2 regions of the Variovorax sp. P4_D9 genome follow, and region 2 is predicted to be linked to the other one. Evidence: predicted binding sites of a transcription regulator. Region 2 holds the regulator's gene; the other holds the start of a gene.
What was found. The regulator FliA, encoded in region 2, starts transcription of late flagellar genes. The targets are predictions, from matches to a motif close to CTAAAGTTTNNNNNNNNNNNGCCGNTA.
Positions count from the first base shown of each region.

Region 1 (7,195 bases), on a different contig from region 2:
GCAAGGCGGCGTGCGACCTGCAGGATCGCCTTCTGTTCGGCCTCCACCTGCGACACGCGCACCGGACCGCGCAGCTCGATGTCCTCGCGCAGCGTCTCGGCGGCGCGCTGCGACATGTTGGCGAGGAACTTGTCGCGCAGCTCCTGCGGCGCGCCCTTGAGCGCGGTGATGAGCGAGTCGGACTCGATGTCCTTGAGCAGGCGCTGGATGCTGCGGTCCTCCAGGCTCAGCAGGTTCTCGAACACGAACATCTCGTCGATGATCCGCTGCGCCAGCCCCTCGTCGTGTTCGCGCACGTGGGCGATGGCTTCCTCTTCCTGCGCGCTGTTCATCAGGTTGACGATCTCGGCCGCGGTGCGCACGCCGCCCAGGCGGCTGCGCTTCAGGCCCTGGCCCGAGAGCATCTCGGTCAGCACATCGGTGAGTTCCATGAGCGCCGAGGGCTGCACGCCGCCGAAGGTGGCCACGCGCATGATGACGTCGTGGCGCAGCCGGGTCGGCAGCTTCTCGAGCACCTCCGAGGCCTTCATGCGATCGAGGTGGATCAGCACGGTCGCCAGGATCTGCGGATGCTCGTCGCGGATGAGCTCGGCCACTTCGCTGGCCTCGAGCTGGTTCAGGCGCTCGATGCCGCTGTGCGGCTCGTCGTTCTGCAGGATGTCCTCGAGCAGGTTGCTGGCGCGGTCGTCGCCGAGCGCCTTCTTGAGCACCGCGCGGATGTAGCTGCTCGAGCCCAGGTGCAGCGCCGAGAGCTGCTCGGTCTCGTGGCGGAACTCGGACAGCACCGCGTTGAGCTCGTCCTTCGAGACCGAGGAGAGCTTCGCCATCGCGAGGCCCAGGGTCTGGACCTCGCTGGTGGCGAGGTGCGCCAGCGCCGCGGCGGCGCGGTCTTCACCGAGGGCCATCAACAGGATGGCGCTCTTGCGGGTTCCGTTTTCACTGATCATGGGTGTTCATCCAATGCTGGATCAGCGTGGCGACCAGCTTGGGATCCTGGTCGGCGAGTTGATGGGCGTAGTCGAGGTCGACCTTCTGGCGCAGGGCCTCGCGCTGGCGCAGGGCTTCCTCGGCAGAGATCGCCGGTTCTTCCGGTTGCTTCGGCGCGTCGCCGGCGGCGACGGGCTCGGACACGGTCGGTGCCGGGGCCGGCGGCGGCGCCAGGTGCTTGCGCAGCAGGGGCCGCAGCACCGCGAACCAGGCGAACAGCGCCAGGAAGCCGAGCAGCAGATACTGGCCCAGGCTCTTGCCGAGTTCGAGGTTGTCGCGATCGCGCCAGAACGGGACTGCGGCGGCGGTCGGCTCCTTGTTGTCGTCGGCGAAGGCGCTGTTCACCACGTTGAGCGAATCGCCGCGCTCCTGGCTGAAGCCCATCGCCTCGCGGGCCAGGTTGCGGATCTGCTCGATCTCGACCGGCGTCAGCGCCCGCAGCCTGCTCTTGCCGCTGCCGTCGCTCGCGTCCATGTAGTTGACCACCACCGCCACCGACAGCCGCTTGATGCCGCCGGCGCCCTGCTGCACGTGGCGGATCGAGCGATCGAGCTCGTAGTTGGTCGTGACGTCCTTGCGCGAGTTGCTGGGCCCGGTCGAATGCGAGCTGGTCGCCACTGCGGCGGTGTTCGCGGCACCGTTGGCGGTCGGGGCACCGGGCGTGCCGGGCCGCGGCGCAGTCGTGATCGGCGCGCTCGGAGTGCCGGGCGGCTGGTTCGACAGGGCGCCGGGCACGCCACCGGGCGGCGTGCCGCCCTGCTGCAGCGATTCGCTCGACTGCTGGCTGCGCATGGCGGCCTTGCCGGGCTCCTGGTTGGGCTTGTACTTCTCGTCGGTGTTTTCCATCACCGAGAAGTCGATGTCGGCCGCGACCTGGGCGCGAACATTGTTGGCACCGACGATCGGCTGCAGGATCGTCTCGATGCGGCGGATGTAGCCCTTCTCGATTTCCTGCACGTACTTGAGCTGGCTCACGTCCAGGCTGCGGGCGCCGCTGTTGGCCGCCGACAGCAGGTTGCCGCGCTGGTCGACCACCGTGACCGCCTTCGGGTCGAGCTCCGGCACGCTGCTGGAGATCATGTGGACGATCGCGCTGACCTGGCCCTCGTCGATGCTGCGGCCGCGCTGCAGGGTCAGCACCACCGAGGCCGAGGGCTTCTTCTGCTCGCGCACGAACAGCGAGGGCTTCGGCAGCGCGAGGTGCACCCGCGCCGATTCGATCGTGCCGACCGATTCGATCGAGCGCGCCAGCTCGCCTTCGAGCGCGCGCTGGTAGTTGACCTGCTCTGCGAACTGGCTGGTGCCGAACTTCTGGTTGTCCATCAGTTCGAAGCCGACGCCGCCGGCCTTCGGCAGGCCCTGGGCGGCGAGCTTGAGCCGCACCTCGGGCACCTTGTCGCCGGCGATCAGGATCGCGCCGCCGCCTTCGGCGAACCTGTATGGCACGTTCATCTGCTGCAGCGACGCGATGATCGCGCCGCCGTCGCGGTCCGAGACGTTGGTGTATAGCACCTTGTAGTCGGGGCCGCGGTTCATCAGCGTGAACGCGGCCACGGCGGTCACCAGCACTGCGGCGCCGATGACGATCGGCAGCTTCGGCTGGGCCCGCAGGCGCTCGAGCAGCGCGGGGAGCGAAGACGCCGCGGGCGCGTCGATCGCGGGTGCCGTCGAACTCATGCGCGGGTTCCCTCGCTGGCCGGTGCGCCGGGAAGGTGCGTCGTCATGCGGAGGAAGTGAGGTTGTTGTTCAGAGGTCATGCCGTAGGCCGCTGAAGTCGTCAGCGGGCTTGTCGTTTCGCGGTTGATTGTGAGGAGCCGTAACAAATTCGATGGACCGAACAACGGGGGCTTTAGCCGTCTGTTGGCGGCTTGTATCGGGGTCTTCCCTTGCTACGCTGAAAGGACGACGGAGCGCCTGGGCGCTTCTAAAGCAACACCAAAGTAAACAAGGAAAGCCATGTCGATTGCTGCCATCGAATCCGTCCTGCAACAGATGCGGGCCACCGCCGTGCAGGCCGGCTTCTCGCCCGCTGCCGCCGCGCCCACCGAGAGCGGTGGCTTCGCCGCCGAGCTCAAGCGCTCGCTCGACAACATCAGCGGCGCGCAGACCAAGGCCTACGGCCAGGCCGAGTCCTTCGAGCTCGGCAAGCCGGGCATCGCGCTGAACGACGTCATGGTCGACTTGCAGAAGGCCAACGTGGCCTTCCAGACCGGGCTCCAGGTGCGCAACCGACTCGTAAGCGCCTACCAGGAAGTGATGAGCCTGCCGGCTTGACTCCGAAGGGTCGTGGACGGGGCCGGCGAATATTTGGGCCGGGCCCTAAAGGTTTCCGAGGGCGTGCCGATAACTGATCCAACGATGGCTTGAGTCTCACGGTGGGAGCGGGTCCAGCGTTACGGCCTTGGCCGGAGTCCACAACCTTTGTCAACAGGAGTCGAAAATGGCGTCAGTCATCAATACCAACAGCCTCTCTCTGCTCACGCAGAACAACCTGAGCAAGTCGCAGGCTTCGCTGAACACCGCGATTCAGCGCCTGTCTTCCGGCCTGCGCATCAACAGCGCCAAGGACGATGCTGCCGGCCAGGCCATCGCCAACCGCTTCACGGCCAACATCAACGGCCTGACGCAGGCACAGCGCAACGCCAACGACGGCATCTCGCTGGCGCAAACGACCGAAGGCGCGTTGACCGAAGTCAACAACAACCTGCAGCGCGTTCGCGAACTGACCGTGCAAGCCGCCAACGGTTCGAACTCGCCCTCCGACCTGAAGTCGATCCAGGACGAAATCACCCAGCGCCTGGCGGAAATCGACCGCACGTCGGCGCAGACCGACTTCAATGGCGTGAAGGTGCTCTCCGCTTCGGCCAAGCCCCTGACGGTGCAGGTGGGTGCCAACGATGGCGAAACCATCAAGATCAACCTGCAGGAAATCAGCTCCACGACGCTCGGCATGCAAGGCTTCAACGTGGCCGGCCCGGTCGCGACGGCAACGACCGCTTTCGACGGCGTGACCGCAGCCTCCACCGCTGACAAGCCCAGCGCCGCCCAGCTGCAAGCCGCTTATGGCAGCACCACGGCCGTCACGCTCACGACCGTGGCCGAAAAGACCACCGACACCCTGTCGACGGCCCTCGGACTGGCCGCGGGTGGCGCCACGCTCACGGGCAATGCCGTGACCGACAAGAACGGCAACATGTTCGCCGAAGTCGCGATCACGCCCGCATCGGCTGGCGAGGCGTCTTCCCTGGTGAACCAAGGCTTCACCGGTGCTGCCAGCGGTACCACGATGTACCGCTACGTCGCGCTCGACCCGGCATCGGCCGACACGACGACCACCGCGGGCACTGCCGCATTCACCGTCGACACGTCGAAGATCACCGCCAACAGCCTGCAAACCGGCTCGACCGCCAGCCCGCTGGCCGCCATCGACGCAGCGCTGAAGAAGGTCGACGACCTGCGCAGCTCGCTGGGTGCAGTGCAGAACCGTTTCGACTCGGTGATCTCGAACCTCGGTACCTCGATCACCAACCTGTCGTCTTCGCGCTCGCGCATCCAGGACGCCGACTACGCGACGGAAGTGTCGAACATGACCCGCGCCCAGATCCTGCAGCAAGCTGGCACCTCGGTGCTGGCGCAGGCCAACCAGACCACGCAAGGCGTGCTCAAGCTCCTGCAGTAATCCGGGCCAAGGCGCCGACGCCTCTCCGCGTGGGAGGGCGTCGGCCGGTGCAGGCGCTCCGGCGCCTGCGCTGTCCTCTGCAGCCTGGCAACTCCAGGCCGCGGAGGACAGCGAATTCATGTGCATGAGCCGCGAGGCTTCAGAAGTAGGCAGGAAAACATCACATCATGACCATCAGCAGCCTCGGCGTCGGATCGAACCTCGACCTCAGCACCTTGCTCACGCAACTTCAGACCGCCGAGAGCCAGCCGCTCGTCGATCTGCAATCGAAGCAGACCAGCTACACCACCAAGCTGACCGCCTACGGGCAGATCTCGAATGTGCTGGGCGGACTCAAGTCGGCTGCCACGGCACTCGCTTCGCCGGCGCTGTTCCAGGGCGTGAAGGCCGGCTCCAGCAACACCAGCATGCTGACCGCCACCGCGGACGGCACCGCCGTTGCCGGCAGCTACGCGATTAACGTGACGCAACTGGCGCAGGCGCAGGCCTTGGTCACGGTGGGGCAGGCAAGCGCGAAGACGGCCATCGGCGTCGGAACGGTCACGATCGATTTCGGAACCATCGCCGGCGGCACGCTCGATGCGACGATCGGCAAATACACCGGCTCCAGCTTCACCCCGGATGGGACGCGCACCGCGACGCCCATCACCATCGACGCCAGCAACAACTCGCTCGAGGGCATCCGCGATGCGATCAATGCGGCAAAGGCCGGTGTGACGGCCAGCATCGTCAATGACGGCAGCGGATCGCCGCAGCGCCTGGTGCTGTCTTCGACGCAGACCGGTGCCGCGTCCAGCATGAAGATTTCCGTCACCGGCGATGCGGCGCTGCAGACCCTGCTGGCCAACGATCCTGCGGGGACGCAGAACCTGACGCAGACGCTGAGTGGCCAGGACGCCAAGCTGACCGTCAATGGCATCGCCGTGTCGAGTGCCAGCAACACCGTCAAGGAAGCGATTCAGGGCACCACGTTGAGCGTGGCGGCGATCGGGACCACCAGCGTCAACCTGTCGACGGACACCGCATCGGTGGCCGCGGCGATCGGCAGCTTCGTGCAGGCCTACAACAACCTGCAGGCGACGGCGGCGAATCTCACGGCCTACAACGCGACCACCAAGACCGGCGCTGCGCTGCTGGGCGACTCCACATTGCGCAACCTGCAGACCAAGATCCGCCAGGCGCTGACCACGCCGCAGGCCGGTGGACCGAACGACATGAAGGTGCTTTCCGAGATCGGCGTGTCCTTCCAGAAGGACGGCACGCTGGCCATCGATTCGACCAAGCTGAACACTGCGCTCTCGACGAAGCTGGACGGTGTCTCGAGGTTGTTCGCCAACGCGACCGACAGCACGGCCGGCTATGGCAACCAGCTCAGCACGCTCGTGAGCGGCATGACCTCGACTGGCGGTGTTCTGCAGGTGGCGACGGCCGGCGTCAATACGACTCTCAAGCAGCTGGATGCGGACTACACGGCGATGTCGTCACGCGTGAGCGACACGGTGGCGCGCTATCGCACGCAGTTCCAGCAACTGGACGTGCTGATCAGCAGCATGAACAGCACCATGAGCTATCTCACGCAGCAGTTCAATGACATCAACGCGACGAGCAGCAGCAGCAAGTAAGACCAGGATCGGAACCGCGCATGTACTCCCCGCACACTTTCAGGACTGGCGCCCTCGCGTACGCACGTGTCGGCGTGGAGACCAGCGCCATGAGCGCCTCGCCGCACCAGCTCATCTGCATGCTGTTCGATGGCGCCAAGTCGACCATCGGCATGGCCCGCCACCACATGTCGAACGGCGACATCGGGCCCAAGGGAAACGCCATCTCCAAGGCGATCGACATCGTCGACAACGGCCTCAAGGCCGCACTCGACGCCAAGGCCGCGGGCCCCGAAGGCGAGGCCCTGGTGGCCAACCTGTCGGCGCTCTACGGCTACATCATCCAAAGGCTTCTCTATGCCAACCTGCGCAACGATACGCGGGCGCTCGACGAAGCCGATGGCCTTCTCGAAGACATTGCATCGGCCTGGCGCGAGATCGACGCCGGCCCGGCGCGCGCATGACGCGCCCGGCGAACAACACAGGGGACAACATGGCGACCAGGAGTGAAGTCGTGCATTGCTACGGGCAGCTGGCCTCGGGCGTTGCGCTCATGGCGGAGCTGGCCCGCTCCAAGGAGTGGGGCCGCCTTCCCGCGCTCGAGGAGCAATGCGCGGCGATCGTCGACCGGCTCAAGGTCCTGGTGCCGCTGGAGCCGCTGGAGCCGAGCCAGCTCGAAGAAACGCTGCGCCTGATCGAGCGGATCCGCGCCGACCAGGACGAGGTCTGCGGGCTGGTCAAGCCGCAGATCGAGCAGTTGATCGCCCACATGAGCTACCTGCAGCAGCGGCGCAGCCTGGGCAAGGCCTACGGGCCGCCGCACTGAAGCGCGGGAGCTGGCCATGAGTGGACTCACCGGACTGATCGACGCGCTGCTCGCCGTCAAGGCGTCGCCGCGGCTGGATGTGCTCGCGATCAAGGCCGAAGC
Region 1 covers NZ_JBFUIU010000398.1:377-7,571, forward strand. Annotated here, with positions in the region: gene fliG (flagellar motor switch protein FliG) at 1-947, opposite strand, end outside; gene fliF (flagellar basal-body MS-ring/collar protein FliF) at 937-2,664, opposite strand; gene fliE (flagellar hook-basal body complex protein FliE) at 2,944-3,261, shown strand; gene AC1DY5_RS32515 (FliC/FljB family flagellin) at 3,428-4,666, shown strand; gene fliD (flagellar filament capping protein FliD) at 4,831-6,288, shown strand; gene fliS (flagellar export chaperone FliS) at 6,309-6,731, shown strand; gene AC1DY5_RS32530 (flagellar protein FliT) at 6,761-7,093, shown strand; partial or broken gene AC1DY5_RS32535 (hypothetical protein) at 7,110-7,195, shown strand, end outside.
Region 1: AC1DY5_RS32515 (FliC/FljB family flagellin) is a predicted target of FliA. The motif match lies at 3,307-3,333, and genes of this name have one in related genera.

Region 2 (6,636 bases):
CCGACCGCCTGCGGCTGCAATACCAGAATCTGATCCGGGCCATGGCGCACGATGCCCAGGAGCTTGCGACCGCCGCCGGCGCACTGGCCGGGGCGCAGATCGGATTCGAGGCTGCGCGCCGCCTATGGCGCAACGCGGGCGACGAGGCCATCGGCCAGAAGTCGGTGCTGGAGGACCTCTTGGTGCAGGCGCGCAGCGAGATTGCCGCCGGCTGCGATGCCCATGCGCTGGCCCTTTCGGGACAGGTCGGCCTGCGCTCGAACGAGGGCGGCGACGCCTACGAATGCCAGGGCAGCCTGCTGCTGTCCGACCGCAACGGCCTGCCGCTGGCGGCGCCCAACCAGTGGCTGTCGACGGCGGCCGTCGGTGCGGGCATGGAGGCCCGGCGCCGGCAGGGCCTGCGCCAGGTCCAGTGGCTGCGGCAGCAGTCGCTCGGCCGCACGCTGGTGCATGTGCTGCTCCGGCTGCCTGGCATCGAGTCGATGGTGGAATGGCAGGCCCAGGGCCAGCGCTGGCTGGCGCGGGCACCGGGCTCGACCGCGGTGGTCGATCCCGTGACCGAGGCACCGGGCAAGCTGGCGCGGCTCGGCCTCGCATTCGGCGAGGCGCGTGCGGTGATGTTCCGCGGCAAGCCCGCGCTGCAGTGCGAGGCGCAGGCCGAGGTGCTGCTGAGGCTCAGCCCCTCGGCCGTCATCGACCCGCGTGCGCTGCCCCGGCTGCGCTGCGTGGTCACGCGCGTGCTCGATGCGCGGGGCCAGAATATCCTGGCCCAGAGCTACCTGCTGTCGAACCTGGGCCACGCGGTGAGCGCGCTGCAACTCGCGCAATGGCAGGGCTGGGCGGCCGAGGCCGACCCCTGCTTCCGCCTGCTGCGCCAGGGCGTGCAGCTGATCGGCGGCATGGGTGAGCTCGGCGACCCCGACATGATGAAGCGGCTGCTGATCGCCGGCCAGGTGAGCACCACCGTCTGGCGCTTGCTGCAGGCGAAGGGCGAGTGGGCCGATCGAACGCGAATGCTGCTGAACCAGCTCGCCGGGCGGCCGGTGCGATCCAGCGGGCCGCTGACCGGCAACGCACTGTTCGTCGGTGTCGACAAGCTCTTCATGCTGCTCGAGGCGCTCGGCACCGAGAGCACCGCGCCGGCCCGGCAGCCCAGGGTGCTGGAGCAACAAGGTTGAGGAGCGACGCATGAGCAAGCTGGTTGCGGATCAGGCGGATGGATTGCGGCGCCTGCTGGCGCACACGCCCACGCGCGTCGTTGCCGTCGCCGGCATGGAACCCTGCGGTGGCGCCTCGGAGGCCACCATGAACCTGGGTGCGGCCCTGGTCCATCAGGGCAAGGACGTGCTGGTGCTCGATGAACACGGCGGCACGGCGGCGGCGATCTGCGCCGCCTGGGCCATCGACCCGCTCGGCGACCTGGCCGATGTCGCCGATCGGCGCTTGACCCGCGAAGGCGCGATCGCCCGCGCCGACTGCGGTGTCGGCGTGCTGCCGGCGCCGCTCGGCGATCGGCATGCCGAGATCGATCCGAGGCTGCTGTGCCCCGGCGGCGTGGTGCTGATCGACGCCCAGATCGACGCCGAGGGCCGGCTGTCGTCGCTGGCCCGGCTGGCGGACGAGCTGCTGCTGGTGCTGCGGCCGAACGCGGCCTCGATCACCGCGGCCTACGCGGGCATCAAGCGGCTGCACTACGCGCATGGACTGAAGCAGCTGCGCTTCCTGGTCGAGGGCGTGGCCGGCGTCGAGGAGGCGCAACGGATCACCCACAACCTCGCCAGCACCGGCGGGCGTTATCTCGCGGTGTCGCTCGAGGCGGCCGGCTGGGTGCGCGCCGATGCGCATCTGGCGGACGCGCGGCGGCTGAGGCAGACCGTGGTGGAGGCCTTCCCGGCCAGCTCGGCGGCGGTGGACTTCCGCCGTGTCGCGGTCGACATGGGCGGCTGGCCCTGGCGCACCGCCGTCGCTCGCGGGCACGTCCCGCGATCCACTGCCATGCCGCCGGGAGGGCCGCGCATCGGCCTGCCGCCCCTTCGGGCGACGCCGATGCCGAACACGGCCATCGCCTGAGCGAACGAATCGAACAACCGTCAAGCAACAAAGGACCGCACGTGTACACCGCACAGGGCACCATTGAGAAGTCTCACTTGCTGGAGCAGCACCAGCCGCTGGTGCGGCGCATCGCGCTGCAGATGATCGCCAAGCTGCCGGCGAGCGTCGAGCTCGACGACCTGATCCASGCCGGCATGCTGGGCCTGCTCGATGCATCGGGCCGCTACCAGGACAACAAGGGCGCGCAGTTCGAGACCTTCGTCAGCCAACGCATCCGCGGCGCCATGCTCGACGAGCTGCGTGCCAGCGACTGGGGCTCGCGCGGCCTGCGCCAGTCGGCGCGCGCGGTCGAGAAGGCGATCCATGTGCTCGAGCACCGGTTCGGCCGATCTCCGACAGAAGGGGAGATCGCGAAGGAACTGAAGATGGACCTGGAGGCCTACCAGTCGCTGCTGCAGGAGATCCAGGGCTGCCAGCTGGTCTATGTCGAGGACTTCGCGAAGGGCGAGTCGGAAAATCCGTTCCTCGACATGCACGCGCAGCAGGCCCGCAAGGGCCAGGGTGCCGGCGACGATCCGCTCGAACAGCTGCTCGAGAGCGGCTTCCGCTACCAGTTGATCGACGCGATCTCGGCCTTGCCCGAGCGCGACCAGCTGCTGCTGAACCTGTACTACGAGGAAGAGCTCAACTTGCGCGAGATCGGCGCGATTCTGGAAGTCAGCCAGAGCCGGGTCTGCCAGTTGCACAGCCAGGCGATCAGCCGGTTGCGGGCGCGACTGAAGGATCTTCTTTAGGGCGTCCTCATCGACGGAACGGGCGCGGAAAACGTTGAAGCTCTGTCGCGCGGGCCGTGCGTGAGGGGCGCGTGCCGAGGGCATCGGGTGGCCCCCTCCGCGAATGTCCCCCGGCTTCGCCGCCTCCATTATTTCGCTGCGGGGGCCACCCGATGCCCTCGGCACGGGTAAGGCCGTGTAGTGATCGTTGATCAACGACCGCTTTGACGGACCACGTCGATGATGTGAGCCCGCCCCAGCAGTGCGCGGAGTTGAGCCCGTAGGAATCCCCACCCGGGGCGGACCCCCTGGCGGAAACACCGCCGGTTGATCAAAGTACCATCGTGAGGTCGAACTGTCGCCGTGCGCAGCGGCCGCAGGCCGTCTGAGCCCGTCCAGAGGGTCCACCGTCGCCAAGGGGAAACGCCATGAAATATGACATGGTCAAGGTCGAAGAGGCAGTCTTAGCGTTGCTCGGCGTCTTCGAGTTCGAGAACGGACGTGTGTGGAAGCGCTATGACTTCGCAACCATGGATGGTCTTCATGAAAAGGGCTTCATCACGGAACCTCACGGCCGGCAAGAGTCGGTTTACCTGACGGACGAGGGGCTGCGCCGCGCCAAGGAGCTCGCGGCCGTGTATTTCGGGACCGACAGGGCGGCGCCGGAGCGCTGATAGCTACGGCGGATTCCGGCGATGCAGTTCGGCTCGCCAAATTGCCGGCTTGGGCGCGGCGTCTACGATGCTCAACAGCGCGAACGGCTACGACCTGGGCTTGCGCCATCTCTTCTGAGCCGGTTGCACTCTTCATGCGATGACGATGCTGGTTTTCCCCAGGGGGTCGGGCTTCGATTCGAAGACGCGAGTCGAGCTTGATGGTGCCGGCGACTTGCCGCTGGCCCGCGCGGTGCTTGCACGCGACCCGAGCGGCGTAGGAAAGCAACCACGCGACAACGGGCTCGACGCTTAGGTGGCCGATGAACTCGCGCCTCAAGCTTCACATTGCGGCCATTGGTCGCATACCGTGTTCATTCGCCAGCGACCCCTGAAAGAAAGAAATGGCCAAACGACGACAGACCTCTGCCTGGGCCAAATTGTTTGGGCGCAGCATCGCCTCCTTCACTCGCATTGCATTGCGCGCCAACACGCGCTCCGCCACTCGGGTTCTCAAGCCGACGCTCGAAAAGCGGCGGCCGCCACCCGGCGACGGTCAATGGCTCGCGGGTACGGCCTTTGGGCCCACGGGCATGCGAAAGTACCGGCTGTATCGACCGCCGGGCGTTCGATTCGGCGAAAAGCTTCCCTTGATGGTGATGCTTCATGGCTGCGGGCAGGACGCCAAGACCTTCGCCACCAGCACCCGAATGAACGCGGTCGCCGCCCGCGAGCGCTTCATGGTGCTCTATCCGGAACAGGACCGCCTCTCCAATCCGCAGGGCTGCTGGAACTGGTTCGACACGTCTTCCGGCCGTGCCTACGGCGAGGCGGCCTTGATCATGAATGCCATCGACCAGGTGAGCGTGATGTACGCCGCGGACCGCGCGCGCGTGGCCGTTGCGGGACTGTCCGCCGGCGCAAGCATGGCGGCGCTGCTGGTGACGCGGCATCCCGAGCGCTTCAAGGCGGTGGTCATGCATTCCGGCATTCCTCCTGGTACGGCGCACTCCACCCTGTCGGCGCTGGGTGCCATGCATGGTCACCGGGCGACCAAGCCGCTGCCGACGGCGCCGGTGGCGGCGGGCGCGTCATGGCCCCCTTTGATGGTGATACACGGGGGCGGCGACAAGACGGTGGCACCGAGCAATGGGGTTGCCGCGGTCCAGGCATGGGCCGACGCTTCAGGGGCGGTATCGAGCAAACCCCGCCTTGTCCAGAGAGGCAAGAGGTATGCGACGAACGTGACCGATTTCAAGCGCAAGGGAAGCACGGTGGCAACCCTCGTGGACGTGAGCGGCTTGGGCCACGCGTGGAGCGGCGGAGCCGCCAGGCATTTGTTCAGCGATGGGCTCGGTCCGGATGCATCCCGGATGGTCTGGGCCTTTGCGGCCAAGCAGTTCCGCGCTTGAGGAGCGCTTTTCTTCAGGCCACCAGGAAGCGCTCCGTCAGCAGCGCCCAGTAGGCCGAGCCGATCGCCACGTTGTCGTCGTTGAAGTCGTAGCCCGGGTTGTGCACCATGCAGGCGCCGGCACTGTCGCCGTCGCCGTTGCCGATGAACAGGTAGCAGCCCGGCAGCTTCTCGAGCATGAAGGCGAAGTCCTCGCTGCCGGGCACGGCCGGCCCCTGCAGCGTGACCTGGTCGGCACCGACCAGTTCGAGCGCCACCTCGCGTGCGAAGGCGGTCTCCTCCGGCGTGTTGACCAGCACCGCATAACCCGGCCGCCAGTCGATCCGCGCCGTGACGCCGAAGCTCTCGGCCTGGGCGGCGATCAGCGCCTTGACGCGCCGCTCGAGCGTGGTGCGCACCTCGCGGTCGAGCGCGCGGATGCTGATCTCCAGCGTCGCCTGCTGCGGGATCACGTTGTTGGCCTTGCCGGCGTGGATCGCGCCGACCGTGACCACGGCCGCCTGCAGCGGGTCGACGTTGCGCGACACCACGGTCTGCAGCGCCATCACGATGCTGGCCGCGGCGACGACCGGGTCGGCCGCACGGTGCGGCATCGCGCCGTGGCCGCCGACACCGTTGAGCGTGACCGTCGCGTAGTCGGAAGAGGCCATCGCCGGGCCTTCGCGCAGCACCAGGCGGCCTTGCGGAATGCCCGGCATGTTGTGCATCGCGAAGATCGCATCGCAGGGGTACTTGTCGAACAGGCCGTCGTTCATCATCCGGAGCGCGCCGCCGCCGCCTTCCTCGGCCGGCTGGAAGATCAGGTTCAGCGTGCCCGAGAAGCGGCCCCGCTCGGCCAGATGCCGGGCGGCGGCCAGCAGCATCGCGGTGTGGCCGTCGTGGCCGCACGCATGCATCACGCCGGCATTGCAGCTGGCGTAGCCGAGGCCGGTGGCCTCGTCGATCGGCAGCGCGTCCATGTCGGCGCGCAGGCCCAGCCGGCGGCGGCCGTTGCCGCGCACCAGCCGGCCCACGACGCCGGTGCCGCCGAGCCCGCGTTCGACCTCGTAGCCCCAGGCCTGCAGCTTCTCGGCCACCAGGGCCGCGGTGCGGTGCTCGTCGAAGGCAAGCTCGGGGTGGTGGTGGATGTCGCGCCGCAGGCCGATGAATTCTTCTGCCTGGCCGTGCAGTTGATCGAGGAGTGCGCTCATGAGCTTCCTATTGGGGTTGCAGGTTGATCGACTTGGCTATCGCACGGTAGCGCGCGGTCTCGTTCTCGTAGAACTTCGCCGCTTCGGCCAGCGACATCGGCGGCGATGCAAGCTGCGTCTGGGCCGCCAGCTGCGAGCGCACGCCGGGGTCCTTCAGGGTGGCGCCGATGGCCTTGTGCAGGCGCTGCACCACGTCCTCGGGCGTGTTCTTCGGCACCATGAAGCCGCTCCAAATCTGGAACGAGAAGTCCTTGAGCTCCTTGCCTTCGCTCACCGTCGGCACGTTCTTCAGCAGTTCGGAGCGCTGGGCGCCGAGCTGGCCGATCACCTTCAGCCGACCCTGCTCGGCCATCGCGCCCATGCCGGCGCTGTACACCAGCACCGCGAAGTCGACCTGGCCGCCGCCGATATCCTGCAGCAGCGGCGCGTTGCCCTTGTACGGCGCGTGGATCAATTGAATGCCGGCGCGCCGCTGCACGTCCTCGAGGATCAGGTGATAGAGCGAGCCGATGCCCACGCTGCCGTAGGTCAGGGGCTTGTCGGCCGACTTGCGCGCC
Region 2 covers NZ_JBFUIU010000088.1:864-7,499, reverse strand. Annotated here, with positions in the region: gene flhF (flagellar biosynthesis protein FlhF) at 1-1,178, shown strand, start outside; gene AC1DY5_RS12510 (MinD/ParA family ATP-binding protein) at 1,189-2,070, shown strand; gene AC1DY5_RS12505 (RNA polymerase sigma factor FliA) at 2,112-2,846, shown strand; gene AC1DY5_RS12500 (DUF6429 family protein) at 3,254-3,499, shown strand; gene AC1DY5_RS12495 (extracellular catalytic domain type 1 short-chain-length polyhydroxyalkanoate depolymerase) at 3,883-4,890, shown strand; gene AC1DY5_RS12490 (M20 aminoacylase family protein) at 4,904-6,079, opposite strand; gene AC1DY5_RS12485 (tripartite tricarboxylate transporter substrate binding protein) at 6,087-6,636, opposite strand, start outside.